Regions from separate parts of the Virgibacillus sp. genome, predicted to be linked through region 2. Evidence: predicted binding sites of a transcription regulator. Region 2 holds the regulator's gene; the other holds the start of a gene.
The links. Region 2 encodes Rex, which represses fermentation and respiration genes when NADH is low (regulators of the CRP and FNR family bind a similar motif). Its sites were predicted from a motif close to TTGTGAAATATTTCACAA; they were not measured.
Positions count from the first base shown of each region.

Region 1 (5,490 bases), on a different contig from region 2:
GGGATATTTAGTTCTTTAGCAAGTTTAATAATAGCTTGTACTAAACTTTCTACTCCTTCTTCCACCGTTCTTGCTGGAAGCCCTAGCGCTTTTGCGATTTCTGCATAACGCTCATCTGCTATAAAGTATGCGTATTTAGGGAACGTAGCAAATTTTTCTGGTTTTTTAGCATTGTAACGGATAACATGTGGTAGTAATATCGTATTAGCTCTACCATGTGCAATGTTGAACGCTGCACCTAGTTTATGAGCTAAAGAGTGATTAATGCCTAAGAACGCATTGGAGAATGCCATTCCAGCAATTGTTGAAGCATTATGCATTTTTTCTCTAGCTAACTCATCATTTCCGTTATGATATGCTTTTGGCAAGTATTCAAAAACTAATTGAACTGCTTTAATTGCAAGCGCGTCAGTATAATCGTTTGCCAAATTGGACACATAAGCTTCAATGGCGTGTGTTAATACGTCCATACCAGTATCAGCTGTTACTTGTTTTGGCACAGACATGACAAATTGTGGATCAACTATAGCAACATTTGGTGTCATTTCATAATCTGCTAGCGGGTATTTTGTATCTGATTTTTTATCGGTAACCACTGTAAATGATGTTACTTCAGAACCTGTTCCTGACGTTGTTGGCACACATACCAATTGAGCTAGTCTTCCTAATTTCGGGTATTTTACGATACGTTTACGAATGTCCATGAATTTCTGTTTTAGAGCGTTAAAATCAGCATCTGGATGCTCGTAGAATAACCACATGGCTTTAGCAGCATCCATTGGAGATCCACCACCAATAGCGATAATAACATCTGGTTCAAACTTTTGCATTAACGCAGTACCTTTGCGAATGGTTTCAATAGATGGATCAGCTTCGACATCTGAAAAAATTTCACAATGGACATAATCAGCACGTTTACGTAAATAGTAGAGAGCTTTATCTACATAACCTAATTCTACCATCATCGGATCAGTTACAATAAATGCTTTAGAGATGTCAGGCATTTTTTCTAAATATTGAATTGCATTTTTTTCAAAATAGATTTTAGGAGGTAGTTTAAACCATTGCATATTATTTCTCCTCCGAGCCACTTTTTTAATATTCATTAAATTGATTGTTCCGACGTTTGTTGATACGGAGTTTCCGCCATAAGTTCCACATCCTAATGTAAGGGAAGGCATATGGTTGTTATAAATATCGCCGATTCCCCCTTGAGAAGATGGTGAATTTACAATTAGTCTCCCTGCTTTCATCTTTAGAGAAAAGGCTTCTATAACCTCTTGGTCAGTAGAATGAATGACTGCTGAATGTCCTAGACCCCCAAAGTGTAGCATTTCATCAGCACGCTTAAACCCTTCTTCTGTGCTATTTACTTTATAACAAGCTAATACAGGACTTAATTTTTCTCGAGATAACGGATATTCTGGTCCAACGCCTTCAATTTCAGCAAGTAAAATTTTAGTGTTTTTGGCCACATTTACTCCTGCCATCTTAGCAATTTCATATGCTGGTTTACCAACAATATCCGCATTTACTGCACAAGTTGTAGGATTTATAACCAGTTTTTCCACTTTTTTTCTTTCTGCTTCTGTTAGGAAATGACAATTATTAGCTACCATTTCATGTTTTACCGTGTCATATATTTCTTTATCAATAATAACCGCTTGTTCAGAGGCACAGATCATTCCGTTATCAAATGTTTTGGATAAAATGAGATCATTGACAGCGCGCTTTATTTGTGCGGTTTTTTCTATATAACATGGTACATTTCCTGGACCAACACCAAGGGCTGGCTTTCCAGAACTATACGCTGATTTCACCATTCCTGAACCACCAGTAGCAAGTATAAGTGATACGCCGTCATGATTCATTAATGTTTTCGTTGCTTCAACAGAAGGTGTTTCTATCCACTGAATACAGTTTTTAGGTGCACCTGCTTTTACCGCGGCATCAAGTAATACTTTTGCTGCCTGACTGCTACATTTTTGAGCGGAAGGGTGGAAAGCGAAAATAATTGGGTTTCTCGTTTTAATGGAAATAAGTGATTTAAACATGGTTGTTGATGTTGGGTTTGTAACTGGTGTTATACCACAGATTACCCCAGCTGGTTCAGCAATTTCAACCATTCCTTCTTGCTCATCCTCATGAATAATTCCAACAGTTTTATCGTATTTAATGTTATGATAAATATATTCTGTTGCAAAGATGTTTTTAATAGCTTTATCTTCAAAGACGCCACGACCTGTTTCTTCAATGGCCAGTTTAGCTAAAGGCATATGCTGATCAAGACCTGCTAACGCCATTTCTTTTACAATCGTATTAATCGCTTCTTGATCTAGCTGTTTTAAACCTTCCAAGGACTCTTCTGCTTGGGAGATTAGTTGATTAATTTTAGTGGAAACTAGCTCTACAGTTCCTTTTGTTTTCTCAGTCATAATAGGACCCTCCTTAGTTTGTGAAATACTGAGCAATCTTTTTACACCTTCATTATATAACGGTTTTTTATAAATTTCCATACCTTTTGTGAAATGATGAGCAAACTTTTTTTTGTTGGAAACGTTGTACTATAACAAGTAAACGATTACAAGGTTGGTTTGTTAGTATTATGTATTTTTTGTGAACAGAGGGCTTTTTATTGTGCAATTAAAAGTGTTGATATTTTCAATAAGAGGAGACTTCATTTAATCTAATATCAAAGTAAATCTTATTAGCGAGTTCTTTTATTCCAAAGACTTGTTTGTACCTAAAGGCTCTTGCGAGTTAGGGGGGCTGTGTCTCCCGCTTCAAACTTTTTTCTAATTTGGCTTTCAAAATTTGAAGTAGGAGTCTTACAGCCATTCGTTTTCGTTATATATTTCAAACCTAAATGGGGTTTACAGGTGTATTTTTATATTATAGGAAAGCATAGAGTTTTAAAGTTTAAAATAAGCAAAATGAAGGATTGATTCTCCATAATGACTTGACAATAACCCAAGTTTTTATTTTCTTTTAAATAAGCAAACTAAAATGACAATTTTCTTTTAGTGAAGCCATTCCCTTTTTTTTCGATAGCGATAATAAATGGTGGATTATTTCTTTGATTAATAAACCGATATTGCAACACATGATAGGAGCGTTGGCTCAACTGCATTACATGTTTTAAAACAGCTTCTTTTTCTTCATGTCCTCCTTCATGACCGTAATAGACAACGATGACAATCAAGCCGTTTGGTTTTAGAAAATGTAATATTTTGTTGATGGCCATAATGGTGGAATTAGCATTGGTGATAATGGTTTTATCGCTTCTAGGCAGGTAACCAAGGTTAAATACTGCTCCTCCAACTAACATTTCTTTTGTAGGTAAGTATTTTTCTAAATGTTCATGGCTATCATGAATAATAGATACATTCTGTTTTTGATTCTCTTGCATTAACTGTCTAGTTGTTTGAATTGCTTGCTCTTGAATATCAAATGCTAAAACGCGGCCATTTTTACCAACGACATTACTTAAAAACAGCGTATCTTGACCGTTTCCGCAAGTTGCGTCAATGACAGTTTCGTTTTTTTCAATAGTGGATTCTAATAAATAATGCGCATAGTGCAAAATTCCGTGTAACATGATTATCTCCTTTGCCAAAATTATTACTATTTATTTTAGCAGATGAAGTTACATGTTGTCTTGACAAAGATAAAATAATTCATTACAATTCGATATAATAAGATAATGACAATGCCAAGGAATAGTAGTAAATCACTTCAGGAATAGAGAGGCAATGGTAGGTGGAAATTGTCCCTGGTTTATTTATGAACTCACCTTGAGCTGTTGCAGGAGCGAAAATTGCAGAGTAGTTTCTGACGTATGTCCTCGTTACGGATTTCAAGTGAATGCTGATGAGCATTAAAATGGGTGGTACCGCGGGTGAAAGCATCTCGTCCCTTCTATAAAATTAGGAGGGAACGTGATGCTTTTTTTATTTTTATATAAATAGTACCTTTTGAAATGGCTATGTTCAGTTTAAGCTGAAATGTAATGTATCTAGATATTTTAAAATAATAGGAGGAAAAAACATGAGTTACCATCATCAGCAAATGGAGAAAAAATGGCAAACATACTGGTTGGAAAATAAAACATTTAAAACAAATACGTTTTCAGAAAAAGAAAAGTTTTACGCGTTGGATATGTTCCCGTATCCATCTGGGGCTGGCTTACATGTGGGGCATCCAGAAGGATACACAGCTACAGATATTATATCGAGAATGAAGCGAATGCAAGGTTATGAGGTGTTGCATCCAATGGGGTGGGATGCGTTTGGACTCCCTGCTGAACAGTATGCAATTGATACGGGAAATAGCCCGGCAGCATTTACGGATAAAAATATAAATATATTTAAGCGACAAATTCAAGCTCTCGGCTTTTCTTATGATTGGGATCGGGAAGTTAATACTACAGATCCTAACTATTATAAGTGGACACAATGGATATTTATAAAAATGTATGAACACGGGTTAGCATATATGGATGAAGTACCTGTAAATTGGTGCCCTGCTTTAGGCACGGTATTAGCGAATGAAGAAGTAATTGATGGAAAAAGCGAGCGTGGAGGGCACCCTGTTATTCGTAAGCCAATGAAACAATGGATGCTACGAATCACTGCCTATGCAGATCGTCTTTTAGAAGATTTGGAAGAATTGGATTGGCCAGAGAGTTTAAAGGATATGCAACGAAATTGGATCGGCAGATCAGAAGGTGCTGAAGTTAGCTTTGAAATTGAGTCATTGAATGAAGCGTTTACTGTTTTTACAACTAGACCAGATACACTATTTGGCGCAACCTATGCTGTTTTAGCACCTGAGCACCCTTTGGTAAAGAAAATTGTAACAGACAAGCAAAAAGATAATGTTGAAAAGTATATTCATGAGATCGCAACGAAGTCAGACTTAGAAAGAACAGAATTATCGAAAGAAAAAACAGGTGTTTTTACAGGGTCATATGCTATTAATCCTGTGAATGGAGAGAAAATGCCAATCTGGATTGCGGATTATGTATTAATGAGTTACGGTTCAGGTGCAATTATGGCTGTTCCAGCACATGATGAAAGAGACTACGAATTTGCTACTAAATTTGAACTCCCTATTGTTGAGGTTGTTGCAGGCGGAGACATTACAAAAGGAGCTTATACCGGGGAAGGCAAGCATATTAATTCTGGATTTTTAAATGGTTTAGGTAAAGACGAAGCGATTAGGAAAATGATTGCGTGGTTAGAGGAACACGGAAAAGGTGCAAAAAAAATCACCTACCGTCTTCGCGATTGGTTGTTCGCTAGACAACGTTATTGGGGTGAGCCTATTCCTATAATTCATTGGGAAGACGGAACGATGACAACTGTCCCAGAAGAAGAATTGCCATTAGAATTACCGTCTATGAATAATATTCAACCATCAGGGACGGGAGAATCGCCACTAGCAAATGCCGAGGAATGGGTAAATGTCATTGATCCTAAAACGGGTATG
Region 1 is NZ_JABXHF010000023.1:2,878-8,367, reverse strand. It holds gene adhE (bifunctional acetaldehyde-CoA/alcohol dehydrogenase) at 1-2,435, opposite strand, end outside; gene mnmM (tRNA 5-(aminomethyl)-2-thiouridylate-methyltransferase MnmM) at 3,002-3,598, opposite strand; T-box leader at 3,701-3,920, shown strand; gene leuS (leucine--tRNA ligase) at 4,048-5,490, shown strand, end outside.
Region 1: a site for Rex is predicted at 2,454-2,471, ahead of adhE (bifunctional acetaldehyde-CoA/alcohol dehydrogenase). Genes of this name have one in related genera too.

Region 2 (11,676 bases):
CCAGTTGCTTCGTCTCCTTCAAGGTTCAATTCAGTTACTTTGTTGTAAATATTCATGAATGCTGTACCACCACCAGCAACAATACCTTCTTGTACAGCAGCACGTGTAGAGTTTAGCGCATCTTCAATACGTAGTTTACGCTCTTTTAGTTCGGTTTCTGTTGCAGCTCCAACTTTCACTACTGCTACTCCACCAGCTAGCTTAGCTAGACGCTCTTGTAGTTTTTCTTTATCAAATTCTGAAGTTGTTTCTTCAGCTTGCGCACGGATTTGTGCAACACGCGCAGAAATTGCTTCTGGATTTCCAGAACCTTCTACGATTGTAGTGTTTTCTTTTGTAACTACTACTTTAGCAGCACGACCTAGTTGATCCATTGTAGCGCTCTTAAGATCTAGACCAAGGTCTTCTGTAATAACTTCAGCGCCCGTTAGTGTAGCAATATCTTCAAGCATTGCTTTACGACGGTCACCGAATCCAGGAGCTTTAACAGCTACTGCGTTAAATGTACCACGTAATTTGTTAACAACAAGTGTAGCTAACGCTTCGCCTTCTACATCTTCAGCGATCATCAATAAAGGTTTACCTTGCTGAACAACTTGCTCTAGTACAGGCAATACTTCTTGAATGTTACCGATTTTCTTATCTGTAATTAGAATGTATGGATCTTCTAAAACAGCTTCCATTTTGTCTTGGTCTGTTACCATGTATGGAGAAGCATATCCACGGTCAAATTGCATACCTTCTACTACTTCTAACTCTGTGTTAAAACCTTTTGATTCTTCAATGGTAATAACACCATCGTTACCAACACGTTCCATTGCTTCAGAAATAAGGTTACCTACTTCTGCATCATCAGAAGAAACTGCTGCTACTTGAGCGATAGATTCTTTGCTTTCGATTGGCTTGGAAATCGTTTTTAGTTCATTTACTGCTACTTCAACAGCCTTTTCGATTCCACGACGAACACCAACAGGGTTAGCTCCAGAAGCAACGTTTTTCAACCCTTCACGAATCATGGATTGAGCGAGTACAGTTGCTGTGGTTGTACCGTCACCAGCAACATCATTTGTTTTAGAAGCAACTTCAGATACGAGTTGTGCACCCATATTTTCAAACTGATCTTCAAGCTCAATTTCTTTTGCAATCGTAACACCATCATTCGTAATAAGCGGTGAACCGAATTTTTTATCTAATACAACGTTACGTCCTTTAGGTCCTAATGTAACTTTTACCGCATCCGCTAATGTATCTACACCACGTAGCATTGCGCGACGTGCTTCTTCACTAAACTTAATTTCTTTAGCCATCGATAAATCCTCCTTTTATTGTTCAAGTTACCTATTATTTATCTATTCTTATATCGAGATTAGCTTACTACAGCCAGGATGTCATTTTCACGAAGAATTAAGTATTCTTTGCCTTCGTATTTCACTTCCGTACCGGCAAATTTTGAAAAGATGATACGGTCTCCTTCAGCCACTTCTAAGGCAACCTTTTCATTTTTTTCTGTTACACGCCCAGAACCAACTGCAACTACTGTACCTTCCTGTGGTTTCTCCTGTGCAGAGTCAGGAAGTACGATACCGCTTGCAGTTTTTTCTTCTTGTTCAACAAGCTCGATAACAACGCGATCTCCTAGTGGTTTAATCATGTGTAGAAAGCCTCCTTAATTCTATTCTTATATTTTTATTAGCACTCGAATCAAGTGAGTGCTAATTCCAATTATTATAATAAATAATTCCGGAGAAAATTGCAAGTAGGAAAGCATAATTTTTTAGAAAAACTTGGCTTTTCGCCTAATCTGTATGGCAAAAGCTATTGTTTTCTTACAGTGTAAAATAACATACACATAAGAGAGCAAGAGAATTCATACATCATCAATCTTTCTGTTATATAGAAATTACGAATATATGATAAAATAACATGTACATTCTATGTTATCGTTACTCATTGTGATAATTCAAATATAAATACTTCAAAATACGTATTATTTCTCATGCGTTAAAATACGGTTCTAACAATAAGGTTTTCTCCATCCCTCTTGTATTTCCAAGAAAATTTGATTCATTGAAATACAGTTTTTCCTGACCTAATAAAGATGTGGGGACACTTTATGAATGAATTTACATGAAGTATATCTATTCCCCCACACGTGACATAAAGGGAATATATGATACGGGCAGATCATTTATTATTGAACATGAAGCCATTTTTTACGGAGAATATCATTTTTCTCATACGAAAAACTTAAAATAATATACGTAAAGATAAAAATAGAAATGTATAGGATCATTGAGGAAAAAAAATCTTTATGGCGAAAAAGCACCGTCGTTGCTTTTACACTATAAACCAAAAAATCCTCTACGATCCTAGTATTAGAAAAACTGGGCTTACCGCCAGTTCTTTTTAGCGGAAGCCGTGGTTTTCCTTCTACTTAAACCTTTAAACTTTTAGTACAAGAAAAGGAGTCGTTGTACGTTGCCAAAAAGATATTGGTGGGTTATTATTAGCTACATTATTACACAATTTTCGGTTATATTAACTGGGAGTATCGTCTATACCGCATTTCCTGTTTCCAAATTAGAGGCATCCATTTATGGAGGGGTAATTAGTTTTCTATTAGGTCTTATTGTTGTACTACTATTAATGCGACCCGACTTGAAACAAGGATTACAACAGCGCGACGGTGCATCAATTTGGGGTATCATTACTTGGTCTATTTTAGGTACATTTATGGCTATATTTAGCCAAGGCATCGCAAATTTCATTCAGATAATGCTTCTAGGAATCGAACCCGGTTCAGAAAATACACAAGGAATAATGGCAATGGCTCGTGCTGTTCCTTTGTTTGTAATTATTCCAGTTTTGACTGCTCCTATTTTAGAAGAAATTATTTTTCGCAAAATTATATTTGGAAATCTATATAAACGAACGAATTTCTTTATTGCAGCGCTCATATCTGCGGCTCTTTTCGCGATTATTCATGGCGAACCACAACATATTTTAGTTTACGGAACAATGGGGCTTGTATTTGCTTACTTGTATGTGGAAACGAAACGAATTATCGTACCCATATTTGCTCACATGGCTATGAATGGACTAGTTGTTATTGCGCAATACAATCTTGATCCTGCAGAGATAGAAAAGCAACTAAACGAGCTACAAACCGTCCTTTTATCATAAGTTACCTTGCATACGCGCACGTCTATGCTACCATTAACTTATAGGATTTAATAAAAAACGTTACCAAATCTTTATGGTAAACGTTCTACTTACATGTAGTATGAAAAATAGGCTTTGGTTGGAGGCTTAAAATATGAAGATTTCTCCCAAAACAATGGGAATTATCTACCTTATTATGGGAGCATTTTTCACTTATGTTGCTATTTTAAGTGTAGACGAAACAATGTGGAATATAACAACAATGGTGTTAGCATTATTCGCCACACTGGAGACAGGTGTAGGCATCCGCTTAATCGCCATTCATATTCGACAAAAACGCAACAATAAAACATAAGATTCACAATTCGATACGCTCTATTAACATTTCAAACGCTTAAGAATGAAGCAATATGATTTTTAATTTTATTTGTTTATCCATTATGAGCTAGTGAGGAAGGAATTAAAGTAGATAGATATTGGAACTTTAGCTGATGACAGCTTTTTTGTACAGGGGAAGGTGAAGCCCCGACATGCACGAAGGCTCATTATGTATATCAGCACTCCCGTATCTTGTAAAGAGCTTGTTTATCTGATACTTTATCCTTTTCTATAATGTTAGAAAAACTTGGCTTGCCACCTAGTCTTATGGTGAAAAAACGCTGTCATTTTTCTTACACACTATAAACCTTGAAGCTTTTATACTTTCCTATAAGTACAAAAAATGATGTCTCCCCTTCAGGAAGCCATCATTTTTTGCGTGTTTTCCTCTTTTACACTTGAACTACCTCAATCCATGGGTACTTCCTCTTCTTCATCCTCTGTAATTAGAGGATAATGTTTTAAGAAATAAACTAATGCTTGTAACTCCACAGCTAGATCGATATGATGTACGCGGATATGCTTTGGTACAGTTATTCTTGCTGGCGTGAAATTGAGTATCCCTTCCACTCCCCTATTAACCAAATGATCAGCCATAGGTTGTGCCTCACTTCCAGGAATAGTCAATATGGCCACTTTAATATCACCCAATCTATCCTCTAATTCCTCTATATGATAAACAGGTACATCACTAACCATCGTGCCGACTTTTTCAGGGTTACTATCAAATGCCATTTTAATCGCAATATTATTATTCTTCATAAAATTATAATGTAAAAATGCAGTACCTAAATTCCCAACGCCTATTAGTGCAACCTCTGTTGTTTCATCTTGATCTAATGTTTTCCGAAAAAATTCAAGCAAATACTCCACATTATAACCGTACCCTTTTTTACCTAGAGCGCCAAAATAGGAAAAATCTCGGCGAATGGTAGCTGAATCTACTTTTACCGCATCACTTAATTCTTTAGAAGAAACACGCTTTTTCCCTTGATGATTTAAATTATTTATGAATCGATAATATAAAGGTAATCTTTTAGCAGTCGCTTGAGGTATTTTATTTTGCTCCATCATTTTATCATCCTCCACTTCAACTATTATATTTTAATTTTCTACAGCATGCTGTTACCAATTTCTTGACTTTACAGTTAAAAATTTTTCGTAACCTATTGTGTATCGCTTACATAATAAAGCGACTAAAAAAGTATCCTTTCCTCTTGATATAGATTTCGAGTTAAAACTGCATCAATACTTTTGATCCAACTTTCCTAACCTAGAATCATTCGGGGGATTTGGTTTTAATTACTAACTCTCTTTTATTTTAGCAGAAAACTGGAAATAAGTCGTGACTTAGTTCACAATTGTATTGATTGATTTTAGGAAAGTAAGATACACTAGAAGAGAGATGGGGGTATATTATGATACGAATGCAAATGAACGGTCTTTCAAAATCATTTGGTGCTGATGAAATTTTATCAAATATAAAGCTAGAAGTAAAAGACCATGATCGAATAGCTATCGTGGGAAGAAATGGCTCCGGAAAATCAACATTATTAAAAATAATGGCAGGGGAACTAAGTTATGACCAAGGTGAATTATTTATGCCTAAAGACCTTACTTTGGGTTACCTAGCTCAACATACTGCACTAGAGTCTGAAAAAACAATTTGGCAGGAGATGCTTACTGTTTTCCCTGAATTAACGAAACAAGAAAAACAACTGCGAATAATTGAAGAAAAGATGGAACAGGCAACAAGTTATACTTCTGAAGCCTATGAAAAACTATTGCATGATTATGACCGTTTACGTCACGCTTATGAACAAAATGGCGGATATACATATGAAGCGGATATAAAAGCGGTATTAACAGGGTTGAATTTTCATTTGTTTGACTATGATACACCTATTCAAACGCTAAGCGGCGGTCAAAAAACACGACTTTCATTAGGAAAGCTGCTATTAAAAAAACCACAATTACTCATTTTAGATGAACCGACCAACCATTTAGATATTGCAACGTTAAATTGGCTAGAAAGCTACATAAATAGTTATCCTGGTGCGATAGTAGTCGTTTCCCACGATCGTTACTTTCTAGATAAAACGGTATCTATTGTGTATGAAATAGCTCGCCATCAAACAAAGCGTTATGTCGGAACATATAGCAAGTATTTAGAGCAAAAAGCGCTTGATTTCGAAAGAGAGTGGAAAGAATACGAAAAGCAACAGACTGAAATCAAGAAAATGGAAGACTTTATTCAACGTAATATTGTACGAGCTTCAACTACAAAACGAGCACAAAGCAGAAGGAAACAACTAGATAAAATGGATAAAATAGACAAACCATTAGGGGATGAAGCCTCTGCTTCTTTCTCGTTTCAAGTAAGCCGCCGGAGTGGCAACGATGTGTTGAAAATAGATAATTTATTATTTCGATATCCGAATGAAGAAGAAAATTTATTCCAAAATGTACATTTGCAAATCAATCGCGGAGAAAGCGTGGCTCTAGTTGGTCCAAACGGAGTTGGGAAAACGACGCTACTAAAAATTGTGTTGGGAAAATTAAAAGCGATCCAAGGGACTGTACAGCTCGGAACAAACGTACAAATCGGCTACTATGACCAAGAACAAGCAAACTTAAACTCTTCTAAAACCGTGTTAATGGAATTATGGGATGACTATCCAACCACAAATGAAAAAGATATTCGGACTGTTCTCGGTAATTTCTTGTTTTCTGGTGAAGATGTATTAAAGCCTGTAAATGCATTAAGTGGCGGTGAGAAAGCACGCCTGGCTTTAGCAAAATTAATGATGCAACAAGCTAATTTTCTAATTCTTGATGAACCAACCAACCATTTAGATATTGATAGTAAAGAAGTACTCGAAGCTGCCTTAATAGATTTTCCTGGTACGATTTTATTCGTTTCTCATGACCGTTACTTTATTAATAAGATTGCTGATCAAGTAGTTGAAATGCAAAAGGTGAAAACAACCATTTACCTTGGCGATTACGATTATTATTTAGAAAAAAAAGCGGAGGAAGCTGAATTAAAACGATTAAACGAATCATCCAATCAAAGTGAACAAGCTCCCGCTTCAGAAAGAAAACGCCATTTTGAACGCGATAAGCAATTACAGCGCGAGCAAAGAAAGAAAAAAAGACGAATTGAAGAACTTGAAACTGAAATTGAACAGTTAGAAAACGATATAGAGCAGCTAGAAAGTCAGATGGAGTTACCAGAAATCTTTCAAGACCATGAAAAAGCATTAGAATTGTCAGAAGAAGTCAATCGCCGTAAACAAAAAGTGAACCTCTTCATGGAAGAATGGGCAGACTTACTAGAAGATTAACTTACCCACATGACTAAGTCATGTGGGTAAGTTTTATTTTATATTATATTATATTATATTATAAGAAAGCCATAAAGAATTAGCGATAAGCCAAGTTTTTCTAATACTATAGAAAATCCTGTTGAGTTCGAAGCACCACTTATCAGAAAAAAGTACCATCTTAGGATATATCATGGATTTCACAACTTTAAACGATTAAATAAAGTGGGAAAACTCCTACTATCAGAGGTTTCCTTTATACACATGTGGATAACCCAAACCATTTAATTTATCCACATGTTCTATTTAAATAAATAATCATTTTGAATAGAGTTTTCCACAGCTATCCGATAAATAACTCCAAAACCAAGCATAGAAGCCATTACAGAACTACCTCCATAACTTATAAAAAGTAGCGGTATTCCTGTTACCGGCATAATACCTAGCGCCATACCAATATTTTGAAAGACGTGAACAAGCAATAAACTCATAAACCCAAAACAAATATAAGCGGAAAACGGGGAGTGGCTATAAATAGATAAGCCAATCATTACTAATTTATATAAAAAGATAAAGTATAAAAAGATCACAAGTGCGCCGCCAACGAAGCCGAAACTCTCCCCGATGATGGAGAAAATAAAATCCGTTTGCGCTTCGGGAAACGACACTTCCTGACTCCCCATTCCTTTACCAAACAATTGACCAGACCCGAGTGCCATAAAAGCTTGATTAAAATGCCAATTTGCATCACTTGCTTGTTGAGATGGATCAAACCAAGTTAGTATGCGATCTATTTGATATTTTTGTCCCTCGCCGACTAGCTGCTTTGCTAAATCAGGAAATTTTACAATAAAAGCTAGCGTAGCTCCAGCAACAGAAGTGATACTCACAATTAATGTCGTTAGTATTTTCCAATGAATACCTGAAAGGATAATGATAACCCCAGCTATAAATAAATAAACCATTGACGTTCCAAAATCAGGTTGCTTCATAATTAGTGCCACAGGTACAGCTACCACGGCCAAAATTTTAATAAGCAGTTTAATATCGGATTTAATGCTTGGTTTAATAAATTTTTCTTTATGCTTTTGAATAACTGTAGCCATATAAATGATGGTCGTTATTTTTGTAAATTCGGAAGGTTGTATTGTAGCAACCCTTAAATTAAACCAACTTTTTGCTCCATTTGTATATGGTGCAATACTTTCTGGGCTAATTAGTAACACCAAGAGTACGAATACACCAAATGCATAAATGTATCCACTTGCTTTATATATTTGCTCCATATCTAAGTATTGTATAGCTGCAACGATACCAATTCCGACCGTAAACCAAACTGCTTGCTGCAGCATAAAGTTTGTGCTGTACTGTTCTAACTGTTGTGCATTATAGATCGAAAGCAAACTGACACATACAAGTAATATAAATATAGAGATTAAATCTGTTTGTATATAATAGGATTGCTTTTTTGACATTGCTTATCACCAAATTTCTGCTTTTACTCTAACATTATACACACGGAAAACCCTATCTTCATGCAGTTGCTCCCAACGTTTCTCATATGTTATTCACACTATCCACAGCATTGTTTATATATATCCACAAACATATGCACAATAAAGCTATTACTAGAACACTATTCTTAACAGTTATTCACATACTTGTGGATGGTTGTGGATTACTTTAACAGCATGGACGCTCGAGCATTTAAATCTAGTCCAGACCTTCTCCCTTGCTCAAAAGCAATTGTACCAGCAGCTGCAATCATCGCAGCATTGTCTGTACATAAAGAAAGTGGCGGAATTTGTAAAGGGATTTGTAAGTTGGCAAATTCCTGCTGTAAAGAAGATCGAAGCCCTTTATTAGCCGCCACACCTCCAGCTACGATGACTTGTTTTACATGGTACTCTTTAGCTGCACGTACTGTTTTCATGGTTAATACATCTACTACACTAGCTTGAAAGCTTGCAGCAATATCTTCTGCTTTTAACGATACACCACGTTGTTTTGCATTATGAATTGTATTTGTAACCGATGATTTTAATCCACTAAAACTGAAGTCATAACTATCTGGCTCCAACCAAGCTCTTGGAAAATCAATCGTTTCTTCTCCTCGTTTTGCTAACTTATCAATTTCGGGACCACCTGGATAAGGTAGATTTAATAGCCTTGCTACTTTATCATATGCTTCTCCCGCTGCATCATCTCTTGTTTCGCCAATGACTTCATACTCACCATGCGCTTTCATAATTACTAACTCTGTATGCCCGCCGGAGACGATCAGTCCTAATAAAGGAAATTTAAATTCATCCTGCAAGCGATTTGCATAGATATGACCTGCTATATGATGTACACCAATTAATGGCTTATGTTTACTAAAGGCCAGAGCTTTAGCTGCATTCACACCAACTAACAGTGCTCCCACTAGACCTGGTCCTTCTGTTACAGCGATCCCGTCAATTTCACTCCAACTAATAGCTGCTTGTTCCATAGCTTCTTCTAAAACATATGTAATTTGCTCTACATGATGTCGGGAAGCAATTTCTGGGACAACACCACCAAACCGCTTATGGCTTTCAATCTGTGATGAAACGACATTGGACAAGATTTTTTTGCCATTCTTGACAATTGCAACTGCCGTCTCATCACAACTTGTTTCAATACCTAATATTACTACTTCTTTACTCATTTATATTCACCCACATCACAATTGCGTCCTCCTGATTATCTGTATAATATTGCTTTCTAATGCCACCAGCTACAAGCCCAAATTTGCGATAGAGCTTTTGAGCAACAATATTAGACTTTCGCACCTCTAATGATAAACGACGCACTCCATAGATAAGTGCATATTTAAATACATGTCGGAAAAGCTGTTCACCTAATTTTCTTCCACGCTGAGATGGCAAAATAGCAATATTGGTTATTTGTGCATCATCAAAGACAATCCATATGCCTACATAACCGACAATCTCTCCATTACATTCAATAATAAAATAATGGCCATATGGATTTTCAACAAGCTCCTGTTTAAAAATTTCCTCTGACCAAGCTGTAGCAAATGATTCTTTCTCCACATACATAACAGCATCAATATCTGCTACTCGCATTTTTCTTATGTTAACTTCCTGCTTCATCACGAAGTTAACAACCTTTATTACTTTCTAACCATTTAGCCTCAGCTTCTGCTAAACGAAGGTAATTAGGACGTAGTGTATGTGTAGACCCTACTTGTTTTTCTTTAGCCGCTGCAATTAAATGCGTAGGACGAATTACATGAACCTGCTCTTCTGGGATCACTGCTCTATTCCCTACTATTGATATAATTTGTTCTTGATGAATGGATATGTCTGGACTTAAAAATAAAATTGATTTTTCCAAGCTTTTAAGTTCCTCAAGTAAATCCTGCATAGCAACATTTTCTTCTTTTCTGAAAAGTTGTAACTGATTATTTACAAAACGATAGCACCCTGCATAGGCTAACCCTCTTCTAGCATCAAAGAAAGGGGAAATAATACCATTAAAAAAACGTCCTTGATAAGCAAGCACTTCTAAGCTTGATACGCCAATAACAGGTATATTTAACGCCCACGCCATCGATTTTGCTGTAGATAATCCTATACGAACACCTGTATAAGAACCTGGCCCTTTAGCTACTACTATTTTGTCCAACTGTTCTGGTTTCATATTTACTTCCTGCATTAGTCTATCTATAGCAGGCATTAATCGAACGGAATGATTTTTAGGTAAATTTGTAACCATTTCACCTAGTATTGTATCATCTTGTTGAATGGCAACACCTAATACTTGATTCGATGTATCCATTGCAAGTATATTCATGTCAATAACTCCTCGTATGTCGAATTAACTTTTTAACTGTTCTACTACCCATTCATGGTGATAACCATGTGGGATAAAGGTAAACTTTCGTGATTTTTCGTCAATACTAGCAAGCTTTACCTCCAAATACTCTCCTGGTAAGAAAGAAGCTATAAATTGCGGCCATTCCACAACCGTTATTCCTTCTCCATGAAAATACTCATCAAAACCTATATCCTCTTCGCTATTTTCCAACCGATACACATCCATATGATAAAGAGGCAATTCACCTTCATATTCCTTAATAATTGTGAATGTCGGGCTAGATACATGTCGTTTTACTCCAAGCCCTGTAGCTAAGCCTTTTGTGAATGTAGTTTTTCCCGTACCAAGATCGCCTTCTAACGTAACAACATCTCCAGGACTCAATAACAAAGCCAACTTTTCGCCTAAATCTATGGTTGTTTCTTCTGTATTTGTTATTATTTCATACATTTAATCTGTACACCTACTTTAAGTGATTATACCCTTTTTGTAGCAATCTTTCTAATTGCTGATTTCCTTTGTTTATGTAAACATGATTATATTCGGGTTCATAAAATACCTTTCCTATTTGCGTCAGTTGTAAATTGACTCTTTTTGCAGTATCAACTAATATATCCCAATTCGTTGCAGCAACTGTACCTATTAATTCAAAGTCCTCTCCGCCAAAATACTTCCATTGATACTGCTTAGACTTAGAAAACTGATGAAAACTCTCATGGACCGGAATGGCTTCATCAAAAAGTTGCATGCTTACATCTGATGCTGTTGCTATCTCTGCAGCCTCATTAGCTATACCATCACTCACATCGTTTAACGCAACGCGAACTGTTCTAGGTATCCCAAGAGCAAAATCAACTCGAGGAACTGGTCTTCGGTGGCGTTCCGTGTAATAAGCAGCATCTTTATACTTCTTTTGATTTGTTATAATATGATAACCAGCTTGTGA
Region 2 is NZ_JABXHF010000084.1:1,280-12,955, reverse strand. It holds gene groL (chaperonin GroEL) at 1-1,307, opposite strand, end outside; gene groES (co-chaperone GroES) at 1,367-1,651, opposite strand; gene HLX49_RS14980 (CPBP family intramembrane glutamic endopeptidase) at 2,479-3,183, shown strand; gene HLX49_RS14975 (YdiK family protein) at 3,317-3,517, shown strand; gene HLX49_RS14970 (redox-sensing transcriptional repressor Rex) at 3,949-4,611, opposite strand; gene HLX49_RS14965 (ABC-F family ATP-binding cassette domain-containing protein) at 4,959-6,887, shown strand; gene HLX49_RS14960 (FtsW/RodA/SpoVE family cell cycle protein) at 7,169-8,341, opposite strand; gene tsaD (tRNA (adenosine(37)-N6)-threonylcarbamoyltransferase complex transferase subunit TsaD) at 8,545-9,555, opposite strand; gene rimI (ribosomal protein S18-alanine N-acetyltransferase) at 9,548-10,003, opposite strand; gene tsaB (tRNA (adenosine(37)-N6)-threonylcarbamoyltransferase complex dimerization subunit type 1 TsaB) at 10,011-10,706, opposite strand; gene tsaE (tRNA (adenosine(37)-N6)-threonylcarbamoyltransferase complex ATPase subunit type 1 TsaE) at 10,731-11,180, opposite strand; gene thiL (thiamine-phosphate kinase) at 11,194-11,676, opposite strand, start outside.